One region of the Otoolea muris genome, then DNA from elsewhere that is predicted to be linked to it. Evidence: riboswitches for the same ligand, from Rfam matches in the RefSeq annotation. Region 1 holds a riboswitch; the other holds the start of a gene.

Evidence for each region. Region 1 has a riboswitch for molybdenum cofactor ahead of NFS31_RS04405 (DVU_1555 family C-GCAxxG-C-C protein). Riboswitches for the same ligand answer to the same signal wherever they lie in the genome.
Region 2: another riboswitch for molybdenum cofactor. It lies ahead of NFS31_RS15565 (ABC transporter substrate-binding protein); the one in region 1 lies ahead of NFS31_RS04405 (DVU_1555 family C-GCAxxG-C-C protein).

The regions. Positions count from the first base shown of each region.
Region 1 covers NZ_CALPCY010000004.1:79,793-87,528, forward strand. The annotation lists gene trsS (radical SAM (seleno)protein TrsS) at 1-6, opposite strand, end outside; gene NFS31_RS04390 (DVU_1557 family redox protein) at 10-264, opposite strand; gene NFS31_RS04395 (pyridine nucleotide-disulfide oxidoreductase/dicluster-binding protein) at 266-2,536, opposite strand; gene NFS31_RS04400 (molybdopterin-dependent oxidoreductase) at 2,538-5,459, opposite strand; gene NFS31_RS04405 (DVU_1555 family C-GCAxxG-C-C protein) at 5,576-6,010, opposite strand; molybdenum cofactor riboswitch at 6,255-6,379, opposite strand; gene NFS31_RS04410 (NAD(P)-binding domain-containing protein) at 6,683-7,453, opposite strand; tRNA gene NFS31_RS04415 (tRNA-Lys) at 7,692-7,736, opposite strand, start outside.
Region 2 covers NZ_CALPCY010000026.1:22,958-30,693, reverse strand. The annotation lists gene NFS31_RS15575 (ATP-binding cassette domain-containing protein) at 1-190, opposite strand, end outside; gene NFS31_RS15570 (ABC transporter permease) at 177-860, opposite strand; gene NFS31_RS15565 (ABC transporter substrate-binding protein) at 976-1,932, opposite strand; molybdenum cofactor riboswitch at 2,090-2,216, opposite strand; gene NFS31_RS15560 (hypothetical protein) at 2,400-2,711, opposite strand; gene NFS31_RS15555 (Y-family DNA polymerase) at 2,755-4,035, opposite strand; gene NFS31_RS15550 (SOS response-associated peptidase) at 4,159-4,764, opposite strand; gene NFS31_RS15545 (VanW family protein) at 5,368-6,474, opposite strand; gene NFS31_RS15540 (type III pantothenate kinase) at 7,008-7,736, opposite strand, start outside.

The DNA.
Region 1 (7,736 bases):
AAGCATTTCCTATTTATCCTCCAGCTCCCTCTCTACCTCCGCCATCCGGCCTGTCACCAGATATTCCGGGATGTATACCTCCCCGCACAGGGGGCATTTTAAGAGATCTGTGTGGAAATTATGGCCGATATAATTGAAAAATGTCCGCTCCGGCTTCATTTCCACATGGCAGCGGCGGCAGATGACCGCCTGATCCGACGGCTTTAAAAGCGACTGGTTCCGTCCCCCGTGGATAGCCCCGTCTTTGCTGTTTTCATCTCCCATGCTACTCTCCCTCCAGGTTCATACGGTGGCAATAGCCGTTGCAGAGCTTAAAGCTCCCGTCCTCAAGCGTCTCATATTCCGCCCAGTATGTCATGTTCTGGATCTTTAAGTGGCCTGTGATTCTCCCGCTTCCAGGCTGCACTGTGCCGCGCCCTTCGCGCTCGCAGAATGCGATCACCTGCTCCATATCTTCAAGAAGGATCTGTGAATCAGAGAGCTTTTTCTCCAGCTCTTTGCTGACAGTCAGCTTCATATGCGTCTTTTCCTCCATCGTCTCGTTCCAGCGCGCTTCTAAAAGCTGTTTTTTGGCCGCAAGCCGCTGCCTCCTGCGCTCTGTCACCGTAACCGGCGGGCGATCCCCGCCATTTAAGCCAAAGGCCAGATCCAGGAAATGGACGGCCTCCTTTCCCTGCCCCGCAAAAGATTCCCGGCAGTTGACGCAGGATGTCAGGTACGGCGTGTCCGCGTCCTTTACCCGATCCCTTGCAACCTTTCTGACAAAATTGGGGGACGCGATATTTATATGGCCCCCATAGCCGCAGCAGCGCGCGTTTTCGCCGTCATAGGGCAGGTTTTCCCATAAAATCCCCAGGGAATCCGCCAATGCGCGGACGCTTGTCTGAAGCTGTGGGTAACCGCGGCCTGCGCAGGGATCGAATACGGCGTACAAAGCGCGGTTTTTTCCTGTTTCTGTCTCTCCTCCTGCCGCATCCGCGCCCCATTCCATCTGTCCCGCCATGATCTCCGACAAAAATATCCCCGGTATCTCCGGCAGATACTGTTCAAACAGCCGGCGGCAGTTCGGGCAGGCGAAGATCACCTCCGGCCTTCCAAGCGTCTCCCATTCCTGTCTCAAATTCTCCACATACGCCCCGTGCAGCGCGCGATCCCCGGCCCACTCCGCCGCCGCGCCGCAGCAGGTCATCCATATGGCCGTGTCAGGCATTCTCTCTGTCAGCCATGCATAGGTCCTGGTCACATACCTGGCGTCTGACGCGGCAAGCTGGCAGCCCGGGAAAAAGGCGTAGCGGCTTTTTTCTGCGCCGGCAGGCTTTCTGCACAGCTTTGCCTCCCCGGAGGAAAATTCCATGTCCCGCAGCCAGAAATCATGATAGGGCCACGGCATCGCGCCCTTTTCATGCATCGCGCGGCGCGCCTCCAGGAAAAACGAGCCGAAATCAATGTCCTGCGGGCACACCTGCTTACAAAGACCGCACTGATCGCAGGTGGTGATCAGCCTGGTGGCCCAGGTTCCGTCCCTGGAAAGCGTGCCGGGATGGATCGTGATATAGACCTCCTCATAGATCCTGCGCGGCGTTTTTTCATTGATACGCATCAGATCGCACGCCTTCATGCAGGCGTCGCAGGAGCATTTCACACAGCGCCCGATCTCCTCCATGGCCTCCTCCTGCGTATAACGGGAGCCGTTTGCAGGCACAATGGCCTCCCGGCGCGCAAGCCGCTCCGCGTCCACGCGGATCAGGGTTCCCTTTTTCCGGAACGGCTCGTTCATCATCCCGGTTTTTAAGTAGCGTTCCGCAGCCAGCGAGGCTTCCAGCCCCTGGGCCAGCGCCTCCACGCTTCCGGCCCCGGTCACGCCGCCTCCGATGAAAATTCCCGGAATTTCCGTCGCATACGCGCCGCCCGCCGCCTCTGTAAGCCCGAAACGCCGCCCGCCTTCTCCTGTGGCCACGTAAATCGCCTCAAATTCCGCGCGGAGCGGTTCCAGCGACGTTATCTCCGTACCCATACGGCGCTCCCAGCTCTCGAACTGGAACTGGTTTTCTATTTCTGCGCCAAACAGCCCGGGATCCATCAGGTCCCTCGCCCGGCCTCCCAGGCTGTCTGACCGCTCAAATACCGTTACCTCGTATTTCTTATTGCTTAAGCGCAGCGCGCAGCCAAGGCCGCTTAAGCCCCCGCCGATCACCGCGATTTTCCTGCCCTTTGAGGGCATGTTGTAGGCGTTCGGCGCTTTGCGTTTTGCAAAATCCACGGTGGCTCTTTCCATAAGGCCAAGCGAAACCGCCCGGTCCGCCTGCGCCCGGATGCACGCGGCCTCGCAGGGCCTTTCGCAGATCTCGGACACGATCTGCGGAAAGCCCACGGCATTCTGGAACATCCGGTATGCGGCGTTAAAACGGCCCTTTTTCCATTTTTCCTCCAGGCCCTTAATGTCCATATGAAACGGACAGGCCGCCTGGCAGAACGGAGGCTCATTCTGATGGCAGCGCTCTGCCAGCGTCCTTTCAAAATCCTGTAAAAATCCCATCTTAGAACGGGCGCTCCGCCGTGGGATCATCCAGGGAAACATAGAGTCCGCCCGGTCCCGGCGCAACCGGATTTTCCTTAATATTCTCCAGCTCCTCATAGAGATCCGAGCCAAGGAAGTATTTCTTCGGGGCTTCTGGCTTCTCACCCTTTGCAATCGCGTCCATCCCGGCCTTTACCTTTGCCGGCAGGGCGGGCAGCTCATGGATCCGCACGCCGCAGGCATTGTAAATCGCGTTTGTCACCGCACAGTGCCCGGATGCCTGGAACGCCTCGGAAGCGCCTGTGGATCCGAACGGCCCATCGGAAACCTCCCCGTCAAGGTGGATCACATTGATGTCGTCCGGGATATCCTTGATATAAGGAACGCCCGCGCCGAACATATTGGCGTGCTTCTTCACATCATGGTAATTCTCGCTCAGCGCAAAGCCGATGCTGTGGGAAATGCCGCCGTACGCCTGTCCGTTTACGGCATCGATATTGCCGATACGGCCTACAAAGTCCACGCAGGTGAATTTCAGCACCGTCGTCTTGCCCGTGGCGGCGTCAACCTCCACCTCGGCCATATTTAAGCAGTAGGTGAATGCCGGCGTCGGATCGCCGATGCCCGTATTCGGATCCAGACGGCACAGGCCCGGCGTGGCGGTCGTCTCATAGCGCCCCACATACTTTGTCTCAATGCCCTCTGCCACCATCTCGTCATAGGTGCGGAACGTCCCGTCATCCTTTTGCATCGCGTTCATGAGCTTTTCCGCCGCGATCTTGGTTGCATTTCCGTCCATATATAAGGAACGGCTCGCGCCGGCCATACCCGTATCCGGGCAGAGCTTGGTGTCATTCTGGATAAGCTGGATATCCTCCGGCGTGATTTTAAGCTTCTTGAGCGCCTCCAGCGTCACCATCACAGAACCGACCGTTCCGCCCTGGCCCATAGCATGCCATGTGTCGTATTTCTTTATCTTATTGCCCTTTGCAAGCTCTAAGGCCACCTCCGCGCTGTCCGTCACACCCTCTGTCACGTTAAAGCCGCCCCATGCAAGGCCCACGCCGCGGCGCTTCTGCGGTGTATCAGCGGCCTTTGCGTCCGCTACGGCCTTCTCATAGATCGGGCGCATGGTATCCATCATCCGCTCCATGGGATACTGCGGGTACTTGTAGCTGTTGATATTCAGATCTCCCTCGCGGCAGATATTCTTGTAGCGGAACTCAAAGGGATCCATGCCGAGCTCTTCTGCCATCATATCCATCAGCGGCTCGCTTAAGGTAAATGCCTGCGGAGAGCCGTAGCTTCTGTACGCGGTGCCAAAGGCGTGGTTCGTATTGGCCACGCGGCACAGGCCCGCCACGTTCGGGACATTGTACGGGAAGAACGCAAACCTCGGCGGCTTGGTCATAACATCGTCGCCGCCCCAGGAATACGCGCCGTGATCCATTCCGAAATCAAATTCCGCGGCAATGATCTTTCCCTCGTCGTCGCAGGCAAGGCGTCCGTTGGAGTAAGCCGGGCAGCGCTTTCCGCTGAAATGCTGGTGCTCCTCATACGACATGGACAGGGATACCGGCTCGCCTGTCACCACCGCCGCGGCCGCTGCCAGGGCGATATCGCCCGCGTTCGTGGACCAGCCGAAGCTCGCGCCTGTGGGGTTCATGATAATCCTGTATTTATTCTTCGGAACGCCCACGCAGTTTCCGAGACGCCCGATGGAGGAATACGTGCACTGGGATTTACACTGGATGGTCAGCATCCCGTCGTCGCCCCAGTATGCCTGAAGCACGCACCCCTCAATGGACAGATGCGGCTCACGGCTCGAGAAAAAGCTGCCCTCAACCACATGCGGCGCGTCGTCGATCAGATCCTTTACATTCTCCGCATCCTCAAGGCCGACGCCCTTTAACACCGGCTGCTCGCAGAAAATATTGTCCGTATCCTCATGGATGCGGATTGCGTCCGGCATAACCGCGTCTAAGTAGGTCAGATATTCCGGAAGCTGCTCAATATCCACCGTAACCTTCGCCGCGGCCGCGCGCGCCCGGTCATGCGTATCAGCCACGACAAGCGCCACCACGTCGCCGTAGCGGAAAATCTTCTCATCCTGCAGAACCTTGCGGGACGGCGTCATGACTGTGCTTCTCTCGTGGAACTGGCCCTCGGCCATGATATTCGTACCGCCTGCCGCGAGGATATCCTTTGCCGTGATCACCTTCACAACGCCCGGCATCTTCTCCGCTTCCTCCGTGTGAACCGCCAGAAGCTTTGCGTGATGCGTCACTCTCGGCTGCACCACCGCCGCGTAAAGCGTGCCCCTGGGCATCTTAAGCGCCTGATCATCGCCGTAATCCGCCAGGCCCGTCACCTTGGCCAGGGCGTCCGGGCGCACCACGGGCTTTCCGTAATACTCGCCGTCCTCGGGATTCTTAAACTTAATATCCTCAATCGAGCACTCGCCGCGCATCACCTTTGCGGCAGCCATAACCGCGTCCACAATCTGCTTGTAACCCGTGCAGCGGCATACATTTCTCGTCTTCTGGAACCAGTCGCGCACCTCTTCCCTGGTCGGATCCGGATTCTCCTCCAGAAGCTGGTAAGCGGACACGATAAAGCCCGGAACGCAGAAGCCGCACTGAACCGCGCCGTAATTCATCCAGGCAACCTGTAACGGGTGCGGGTGCTGCGGCGTGCCAATGCCCTCAATCGTGCGGATTTTGGAATACTCCTCAACCTGCGTGATCTTCTTCGTGCAGGAGCGGATTACCTGGCCGTTTAAAATAACGGAACAGGAGCCGCAGACGCCTGTCCCGCAGCCCACCTTCACGCCGGTCAGCCCTAACCGGCGAAGGACGTCCGATAAACGGTCATTTTCCGGATCACACATAAAAATGCGATCCACATCGTTGATGTTGAGCACCATTTTTCTCAATTTCATGGTTTACTCCTCCTTATATAATGTATAATATCGAACAGTTCCCGGGAAAAGCGGCGCGCAGACCGCCCAAACCGCCCTCCCCGGACTGCCTGACATTTCCCAAATGGCGCGCCGCCTCATTCCTCTTCCAGATGTTCCAGCATATCATCAATGTCAAAGCCGGCGTCCTCTAAAATCTCCCGCGCACGGCGGTATGTGCTTTCAACCAGCGCAGGGCAGCGCACGGCTTTATTATGTATATCTCTTTCCAGTATTTCGTCGCAGGAGATTCCGCCGTAGAGCTCCCCGTAGGTATCCCGGAACCACTCTGTCAGCTCCGGGATCATCTCGCCTGCTGCCAGAGCCGGATCAAACAGGCACAGCATCATCGCCGCCCCTGTCAGAGCCCCGCAGATCAGGCCGCTCCTCACCCCCAGGCACAGCCCGGCCGCCGCCCGGACAAGCGCGTCACTTTCCTCTCCCCTTAGCCTTAAGCCCATGGCGGCAAGCGCCTGCGAACAGCACTTGCCGGACTGCAAAAATTCATGCAGCATCAAAATATCTGATTCCACCGTACCTCCCCTTTCTTATAATAAGCGCTTCTAAACACGCTCCGGCGCACAGTCTTCCCGCGCGGCAAAAAAGCAGCCCTGCCCGAAAAGGACAGCGGCTGCTTTTAACACCCCGGGAGAAAAAAGAACGGATCTCTCCCGTAAACAGGATTATAAGGCATAAAGGCGCCCCGAAACAACAACAGCCCGCCCGCTGCGGACGCTCTCCCACGTTTCAATCCACGCCTCAATGCCAGTATAAGCAGAACATCTCATTTGCTTTCCTTTTCAAACACGGAAGGCGATACCGTTTCCGGTATCACCCATTGGTCTGGCTGCATATAGCGGTGTCCGCCACACAGCAGCTTCGACTCGAAAAACAGATTTGTTTCTGAATGGTTTTATTTATATATGTTATTATCTGATTGTTATGTTACACGTTTTGATAGGGTTTGTCAATAGAATGATTTCATAAATATGAATTTTTTTCACCATTATGTTATTATTATTCCTATATCTTCCTCCTTAAAACGAACATGTACTCTCGGAATCTCTCTGTACCTGCCTTTGCGGCTGATTTTCCGCCAGATGCACCCAAATTTAATCAACGTACGCCTCATAAATTTGTGCGCATCTAAAATCATCTCACAAAATCAGGAACAGCGAGATTCCGGGAGTACATGAACTGGAAGATTATTCCTTTTTCACCTTCTCTAAAACAGGCCCCAATATCTCCGTCCACGGCCCGAAAGCGTCCTTCTCCTCCAGATGGGTCAGCCCCATCCAGTTAAGCCCTCCCGGCGTCATTTCCCTCGCCAGATCCTCGAGTGTACCCGGCCATGCAGATGCCTTTTGGGACAGCGCGGATGTAAATGCAGTCACATATTTCCTGGCCGCGGGCTCGTCCAGCCCGTTGTCCACGCACCAGCCGGTCAGGCGCGTCAGAAGCATGTAGTAGGCGCTCATCAGCCCTGTGACAGAGCGCAGAATCGCGATCTGATCCGGTGTTTCGACCAGAACCGGAGTCCCCACATGAGACATCAAATCACGTACTGCCGGGATCGGCGGATACACCACGACCGGCCCAAAGCGGTTGGCGGCAAAGGTGAGGGGCACTACGTCGGCGATGATCGCGCGCGTTCCGATCAGTTCCTCTGCGCGCTTTAAACTCAGCGTAGCCACCAGATTAATAAAATGCTTGTCCGGGGGGAACGAAAGGCCCGCGATCACTTCCTCCGCAGCCGCCGGAAGGAGCGCTGCAAATACCCAGTCTGAGCGATCCACGACCTCCTGGTTGTCCGCCCCGACTGTGATAATGTCCGGATACTTCTCCCGGAGCGCCTGCGCCCGCTCCCGGTTCCGCGGCGATACGGCAATGCTCAGCCCTTCAATCCCGCTCTCGCAAAAGCCGGTTGCAACGGCTGTCGTGATAATCCCGGTTCCAATAAATCCAAGTTTCATCATAGATTCCCCCTTTTTCAGCAATCATTTAAATCTCATTTTAACATAGCCTTTTAGCGGGAGTCAAATTTAATCTGATTCTTTGATTGCTGCCCTCGGGTTTTCTGTGACCTTCGCTCACAAAAAACACCTCGCAGAGCCGAAGGCCGAACTGTTACATTCGGCAGCCATATCTCTGAAACCGCAAAACAAAAAAGCGCCGACCCCACAGCTCTCCGTCTGCAAAATCAGCACTTCTCAGTGCGCCTTCAGGGACTCGAACCCTGGACAAATAGATTAAGAGTCT
Region 2 (7,736 bases), on a different contig from region 1:
GCGGCGTCAGCCCTTCCAAATCCATCATCCCCTCATCCGGCGTGAGGATCCCGGTCAGGAGTTTGGAGAGCGTTGTCTTGCCGCAGCCATTCGGGCCGGCCAGACCGTGGATCAGCCCGCTCTCCAGGTTCATCTCCTCTATCCAAAGCTCAAAGGTTCCCATCCGCTTTTTCAGATTAGAGATTCTCATCGCCCTGCTCCTCCCTCCTGAAATGGTCGGCCAGCGTCTGTACAGCAAACGCCATTATCATCAGAAGCACGCCCAGGAACACGCCCTCATAATAATCCCCGGCCCCCTTGAGGGTTGAAATCGCGGTCGTCATGGTGCGCGTGTGATTCTTAATATTGCCTCCCACCAGAAACACGGCCCCCACCTCGCTGATCGAGCGGCCGTAGCCTGACACCACGGCAAAATACATCTCATGCTTCATTTCCTTTAACAGAAGCCACCCCGTCTGCCGGCGGTCCGCCCCCATCAGCCGCGCAAACGCCCGGATCGCCGGAGCCGTGCGCACCGCGTAGGAATAGACCATCCCGCATACAATGGGCGTGATGATTAAAACCTGCGCAAACACCATGCCTTTGATGGTAAACACCCACCGCAGGCTCCCGAGCGGCCCCCGCTTTCTGAGGAGCATATAGGCCAGAAGCCCGATCACCACCGGAGGGGCCCCCATCAGCGTGCGGTTGAGGCGGATCACCAGCCGTTTCCCGGGAAATTCCCGCCTTTCCAGCAAAAATCCGAGCGAAATCCCAAACGCAGACGCGATCATCGTGGACCAAACCGACATGATGAGCGTGACCCGGATCGAATCCATCACGCCCACTGTGCCAAAAAATTCTGAAAATACCTGTTTCAACTCAACCCGCTCCCTTAAAAAAGGCCGAAACCGCGCAGCGCCACCGCCCGCCCCGGTTTCGGCCTTGCTGGCCTTAAGGCAGCGCGGATATCCTCCGCCGCCTTTTTCTGTCTTTCTACTGCTGATCCGCGTTGGGGAAGAATAACGGCTCGCCGTACTCCTCAACGCCGAACTTGCCAATCAGCTCCTGAACCTCAGGAGAGCAGATCCATTCAATAAAGGTATTTGCCGCCTCATTGTTCAAATCCGGGTATTTCTCCGGATTCACGGCAATCACGCCGTACTGGTTCAAAAGGTTGGCGTCGCCCTCACAGATGATGTCCATATCCGGGTAATCCGCCTTTTTCGCGAGCCAGGTTCCGCGGTCTGTCAGGCAGTAGCCGCCCTTCTCATCCGTCATATTGATCGTATCGCCCATGCCGGCCCCGGCTGACACATAATTCGGATTGCTCTCATAATCTGTAATCCCCAGCTTGTCCCAGATCCCGGTCTCCTTATTGTGCGTGCCGGAATTATCGCCGCGCGATACAAATGTCAGCTCCTCGTCCTTTACCTGCTTAAATACAGACTCAATATCGTCCGTCACCGCAACCGGACCGTCCTTGGGCCCAATGATAATGAAGTCATTGTACATCACCTGGAAGCGCTCCACGCCGAAGCCGCTGGCCACAAACTCCTCTTCCTTGGCCTTGGAGTGAACCAGCACAATATCAACCTCGCCGTCCATGCCCTTTTGGATCGCATCGCCCGTCCCCACAGCCGTCCACTGCAGATCAATGCCCGTCTCCTCCAGAAACAGCGGCTGAAGGTAATCAAGAAGCCCCGTATTATCCGTGCTGGTCGTGGTAGCCATCATCAGCACGCCCTGCGCGCTCTTTTCCTGCTCCTCACTCTCAGCCTCTCCGGTTTCTGCAGCCGTCTCCTCCTCTGTCGGGGCCGCCGCCTCCACCTCAGCCGCGGTCTCTGCCGCCTCCGTTTCAGCCGGCTTGTCCGCAGAGCCTGAGCAGGCCGCCATCGATACCGCCGCCGCGGCCGCCGCCGCAAACACCTTCCATCTGCTTGATTTTCTCATCGTATCTCTCTCCCTTGAATATTATTTCCGAAGAAAACGCCGCACCGGAACAAAAATCGTGCGGCAACTCTTCCCGGGAGCGCCCGAAGATGCGCTGAAATTTCCATTCAGACGCGCTCCGGCACAGGCGGAAGCATTCAAGCCTTTTCATAGCACAATTTCTTTCCAATGCATTTCTTTCCAAATGCGGGAGGCGGGCGGGTTTCCCCATCCACCCATTGGCTGCCCGCCATGCAGCATGATTTCACTGTTTCAGGCGCAGCAGCTCGAAATTTACTGTTTTTTTCAGATTACAGAAATCAGTATAGCACAGGTGAAATCGCTCTGTCAATATGAGACAAAAAGAAGAACCTTGCGGCTGTCACGCATTCGTAACGGTTCAGATAACCCTGAACTGTTACCTGCATTTATTGAAATATTTATGAACATCCGCACGGCCGGCGCAAAAACAATGCATGCGCGCCGTGTCACCGAAAATTGATGACCCACCGGCTCTCTGCCTGATAATAAATAAGCCATGCCCTGATCCCGCGCCCATGCAGCGCCAGCGTGCAGTCATATTCGATGGAAGGAACCCCGGCATACGTCTTTTTCTCCTGAGAATGCACGATAATCTCCCGGATGGTCTGGATCTCCCCGTCCTCATCCTGTATTTTCAGCATCAGAGGCGTGGCCTTTCCGGTGCTGGTAAACCAGCATTCACATGCAATCTCCCGCTGGATTCCCCTGACGCCGCCCGCGTCCGCCCCGCGGGAATTCATGCCAATCCCAAATGCCATTGCCATCCCCTCTTTCCCAAAGATGTACTCACAGTTACGCCTCTCACGGTTCGGTCTTTATGTCGATTTGTTGGTCTAAAAATACGGCCCGCCGCACCGCGCCGGCCCCGAACCGCCCTCTTATCTCATCGACAGCCCTGTCCATCCTCGAAAGCTTCTCATCATTTACATCGTCAAACATCCGTAACTGCCTGTAATTCTCCCGGCTCACCCGGCCTGTATGCACGCCCAGGTGACGGACCGGCCGGCCGTTCCACAATTCCAGGAACAGTCCGCACGCCGCCTCATAGATCTCCATGGTCCGATCCGTCGGGCCGCACAGCGTTCTCTGGTGGGAGGCATAGGAAAAATCCGCATACCGGATCCCCACGGACACCACCCCGATCTGCACCCCGTCCGCCCGCAGACGGCCTGCAACCGTCTCGGAAAGAGCCAAAAGCGTCTGCTTCGCCGTCTGCGCGTCCATCACATCATACGGCGTCGTGGCGCTGTTCCCGTATCCCTTATTCCCGCCGGACGGCGCGCCAACGGACAGGCCCGCGCCCGCATCCGCCGGCGCACCCGGTTTTATTGTGTACGAACCGCCGGATGCCGCCACCGGCGAGGGATCGATGCCATTGGCAAAGCCCCATATCACCTCCCCATGCTTTTTCAGCACGCGTTTAAGCCACGCCGGATCGCAGGCCGCAAGCTCCCCGATGGTTCTGATACCCATGGAAAGAAGCTTTCCCTCCGTGGCCCGCCCCACAAAGAACAGCTCTGATACCGGAAGCGGCCACATCTTCTCCGGAATCTCCTCCGGATACAGCGTATGTACCTGATCCGGCTTCCTGAAATCTGACGCCATCTTTGCCAGAAGCTTATTGGCCGATACGCCCACATTGACCGTAAATCCCAGCTCCTCCCGGATGCGGTCCCGGATCTGCGCCGCCGCCTCCTCGGGCGTCCCGAACAAATGGCAGCTCGCGCTCATGTCAATGTACGCCTCGTCAATGCTGTACGGCTCGACCGCATCCGAATAATCCCGCAGAATATCCATAAATGCAGCCGAACATTTCTCATACAGGCCATAATCCGGCGGCACGATCACCAGATCCGGGCATTTCCTTCTCGCCTCCAGAAGCGTCTCGCCTGTTTTGATCCCATACCGCTTTGCCGGGATCGACTTCGCCAGGATAATCCCGCGCCGCGCAGACACATCCCCGCCCACGGCAGACGCAATCGTTCGCAAATCCACCTTCTCCCCCCTGTGGGCCAGCCGGTAAACCGCCTCCCACGAGAGATAGGCTGCGTTCACGTCAATATGAAAGATGATTCGTTTCAAACGTACGTTCACCTCCTTGGGTTCCATTTTAGCAAACATACGTTTCTATTTCAAGCGGTAATTTATGGAATACATACCGTCCCCGGCCGCCCCGGAGCGTGTCAGAATCGTCAGAAGCAGGCCCTAAAACAGGCTGAGCTGCTCATAATCTGATTCACGTTCCAGCAGGCAGGGCATTTTGCCAAGAATCTCCTTCACCCCTGCGTCATCCAGCACCCATTTCGCCGCCTCGTCCCACTCCAGGATCAGGGGCATACGTTCATGCACCGGCTTCATGGATCCATTGGCCGCTGTTGTGAGTATCACAAAATGCGCCCCGTCCTCATACTGCCTGCTGCACCCCGCCATCAAAAGAAGCGGGCAGCCCTTTTTGTAAAACCGGCTTTTCTCCCTCCTGGAATTCCACTCATAAAACCCCGCCGCGGGAACCGCTATCCGCCTGTGCATGATGCTGTCGCGAAACAATGGCTTTTCCATCGCAGATTCGCTTCTCGCATTAAAAATCACCCGCTTCCCCTGAAAGCCCGGAAATCCCCAGCGCTGCCATCCGCAGCGCACCGCGCCTCCCTCTCCCCAAAGAACCGGCGCCGCCTCAGACGGATGCACGTCGCCGGCGGCCATCCGGCCCACTGCCGCCATAGACCCGCGCCTTATTTTTCCCTGCAGCCCGCGAAGCAGCGCTTCCATCGCCCTTGCTGTCTCATCATCTACATAGTATCTGCCGCACATACATTTCTCCCTGAAATTTTTAATATCCGCTTTATGTCCGCCCCTGTGTGCTGTTTTCCATGCCTCTCTGCCTGCATTGTACGATTACGGCATGGGTATGTCAAGCCCGGCTCTCTTTACGCCGAAATTGAATCCGCTGGTACAGTTCGATATGTTCTGTAAGTTATTTCTGAACAGTTCCTTATTGAAACAAATTTTTTTATTCAGATGCACTACTGTAGTGTCTGGTTTATATTTAGCATAATTATTATGAATAATAGTACATATACTTTATCGGTAAATAAGGAAATCCGTTTAGCTAAATATAATCAAGATATTACACTGCTATATGCAGTTTTACAAAAAATAGCAGAAAAAGAGAGAAAGAATCTTGCAGTTTAGATTATCTTTCTTCATGACAATAGAAAATCTGCGAAGCATGTTTTTTATTGTATGCAGGGAGGTAAGAAGGTAGAATGGCCGAAAAAACCTGGAAAAAGAAATTTATTGCTGATAACAGGCTGCGCGGTCTAAAACAGAACCGTACTTTCTAAATACCCAAAAAAGGGACATCCGGGCATTTTCGTTTCAGATATCCCTTTTATGGCGCTTAGAAACTATAAACTACTGAGCCCCGCCCGCCGATCCGCCGGTTTGTGCCTCATCTCCTGTCTCTGCCGCCGCCTGTGCTGCTCCCTCTGCCGCCGCTTGTGCTTCCGCCTCTGCCGCCGCTTGTGCTGCTGCCTCTGCCGCCGCTTGTGCTTCCGCCTCTGCCGCCGCCTGTGCTGCTGCCTCTGCCGCCGCTTGTGCTTCCGCCTCTGCTGCTGCCTGTGCTTCCGCCTCTGCCTGAATCTCTGCGATAGCCGCCTCGCCTCTGATCAGCGTAACCGTGAGGTTTCCCTCCTGCGCTGATGCCTGGATCAGAAGAGGTTCCTGATAGGGATTCACAAATTTGAGATCCTTATGCCCTTCGGAGATCGTCGCGTCCAGCCCCACAGGCAGGTAGGACACCGGGGAAGAATGCGGGTGGCGTTCCGACGCCGGGAGCATAGCGTGGCACATCGCCGCATACAGGGTTGAGGATACCTGGCAGATGCCGCCGCCATACTCCTGGCCGCCGATTGCCGGAGCCAGTACATAGCCGTTTTCCGGCCTCCTCGGCTGCACGGCATTGCTGAACGAGAACTGTCCGCCCGGCTGCAGCACTGTGCCGTTGATCCTCTGCGCCGCCAGGCATACGTTGACCGCCCTGGGGATGGCGCTGTTATAATTGGTCGTATATGTACCGATCCGGCCGTTTTCGTTTCCCTGCGGCTGGCAGATACGCCCTTCTGCCTTTCCGGCAGTCATATAATGCCTGTAATACGCGGCGATATCCGTTTTACACTGATTCACCAAATCCGGATTGTAGAACACATAGGCTCTCACGTCAAATTCTTCATTTCCGGGACGGCACTCGCGCATGCCGCTCGACATGAAATGGGAAAACAGAGCCTGCGGATCATTTCCGATCGCAGCCTGCAGATCCGGATTCTGGTTATAATAATACTCTGCGTCAAACACGGCCTGCCATGCTTCCGCCGTCTCGTCTGCCGCGCTGGCAAACGGGGAGACAAAGCTGAGCAGCAAGGCGGCGCCAATCACGGACAGAAGCCTTTTGCCCCCGGAAACAAAGCGGCAAAGACGGGATAAACGGGCTGCTATGGGGGTGTGGTAAAGCATGGGGTTCATATCATTCATTCCTTTGCATGTTTCTATTCATTTCTTTTGTGGTACTGATCTGTTCCCCATTGTACCTCGGTATGGCAAAATCTGTCAAGTAATTTTGAACTTTTTATTACGATTTTATTACAGTTGTTGTAACGGTTCAGACAACAATGTCAGTTAGTTAAGCGGACGATTGCGGGATGTTGTTTATCGTGGGGAGGCCGCCGTGGCCAGCTCCTGTATCCAACGGAACCCCGCTCCCGCTCGGAGAAAAGCGCAGCGGGCGCTTAGCGAGGTCTTTTCGAGCTTAGCGTCCGCTGCGCTTTTCTCCGAGCGGGAGCGGGGTTCCGTTGGGTTTGGAATCGGACTTTGGCGGCCCTCTCACGACAGACAACGCCCTGCAACCGTTCATTTCGCTTAATTAACTGACATTGGTTCAGACAACCTGAATCAATGGCTGGGGCGTGGACAGTAACCTACAGTTTCAGCAGCAGTTCAGATAAGGCGGGCATACGCATCCGGCGCATCAGCCGCCCCCGTGTTTTCCTGATCCCCCCTTAACCGCCTCCATTCCCGCGGTTCTTATAGTACAGATACCACAGCCCCTTGAGCAGCAGATCCGGATCACAGACAATCTCCCGGCGGCAGTGCGGGACGATCCGCTTTGCCGCGCCGCCGGTCGCGATGGCAGTCACCTTCTCATGAAGCTCTTCCTCGATCCGCTCAATCAGGCCGTCGATCATGGCCGCATTTCCGTACACCAGCCCGCTCTGCATGCTCTCAACGGTATTTTTCCCGATCAGGTGCTTCGGCCGCTCAAAGCGGATATGGGGGAGCTGGGCCGCCCGCTCGGACAGCGCCTCCTGGGAAATACCGATGCCCGGCATGATCAGCGTCCCTAAGTAAGCGCGCTTCCTATCAATCACCGAGCAGGTCGTGGCTGTGCCCAGGTCAAAGACCGCCGCCGGCCCCGGGTATTCCTCAGCCGCCGCCACGGCGTCCACCACCAGATCCGAGCCGAGGCTGGCCGGGTGATCCGTGGCGATGCGGATCCCAGTCTTGATGCCCTGGCCTACCACCAGGGGCTTCACCCCGGTCAGCATGGCCATGCCCTCCCGCACCAGATCCGTTAAATCCGGGACCACAGAGGAAATGATCACGCCGTCCGCCCCCTCTGCACGGACATGGTAGATATCCAGAAGCGTCCGGACCGCCACCATGAACTCCTCCTTTGTACACCTGCGATCCGTGCGGATCCGCCCCTGGAAGGAAATCTTCTTCTCCTC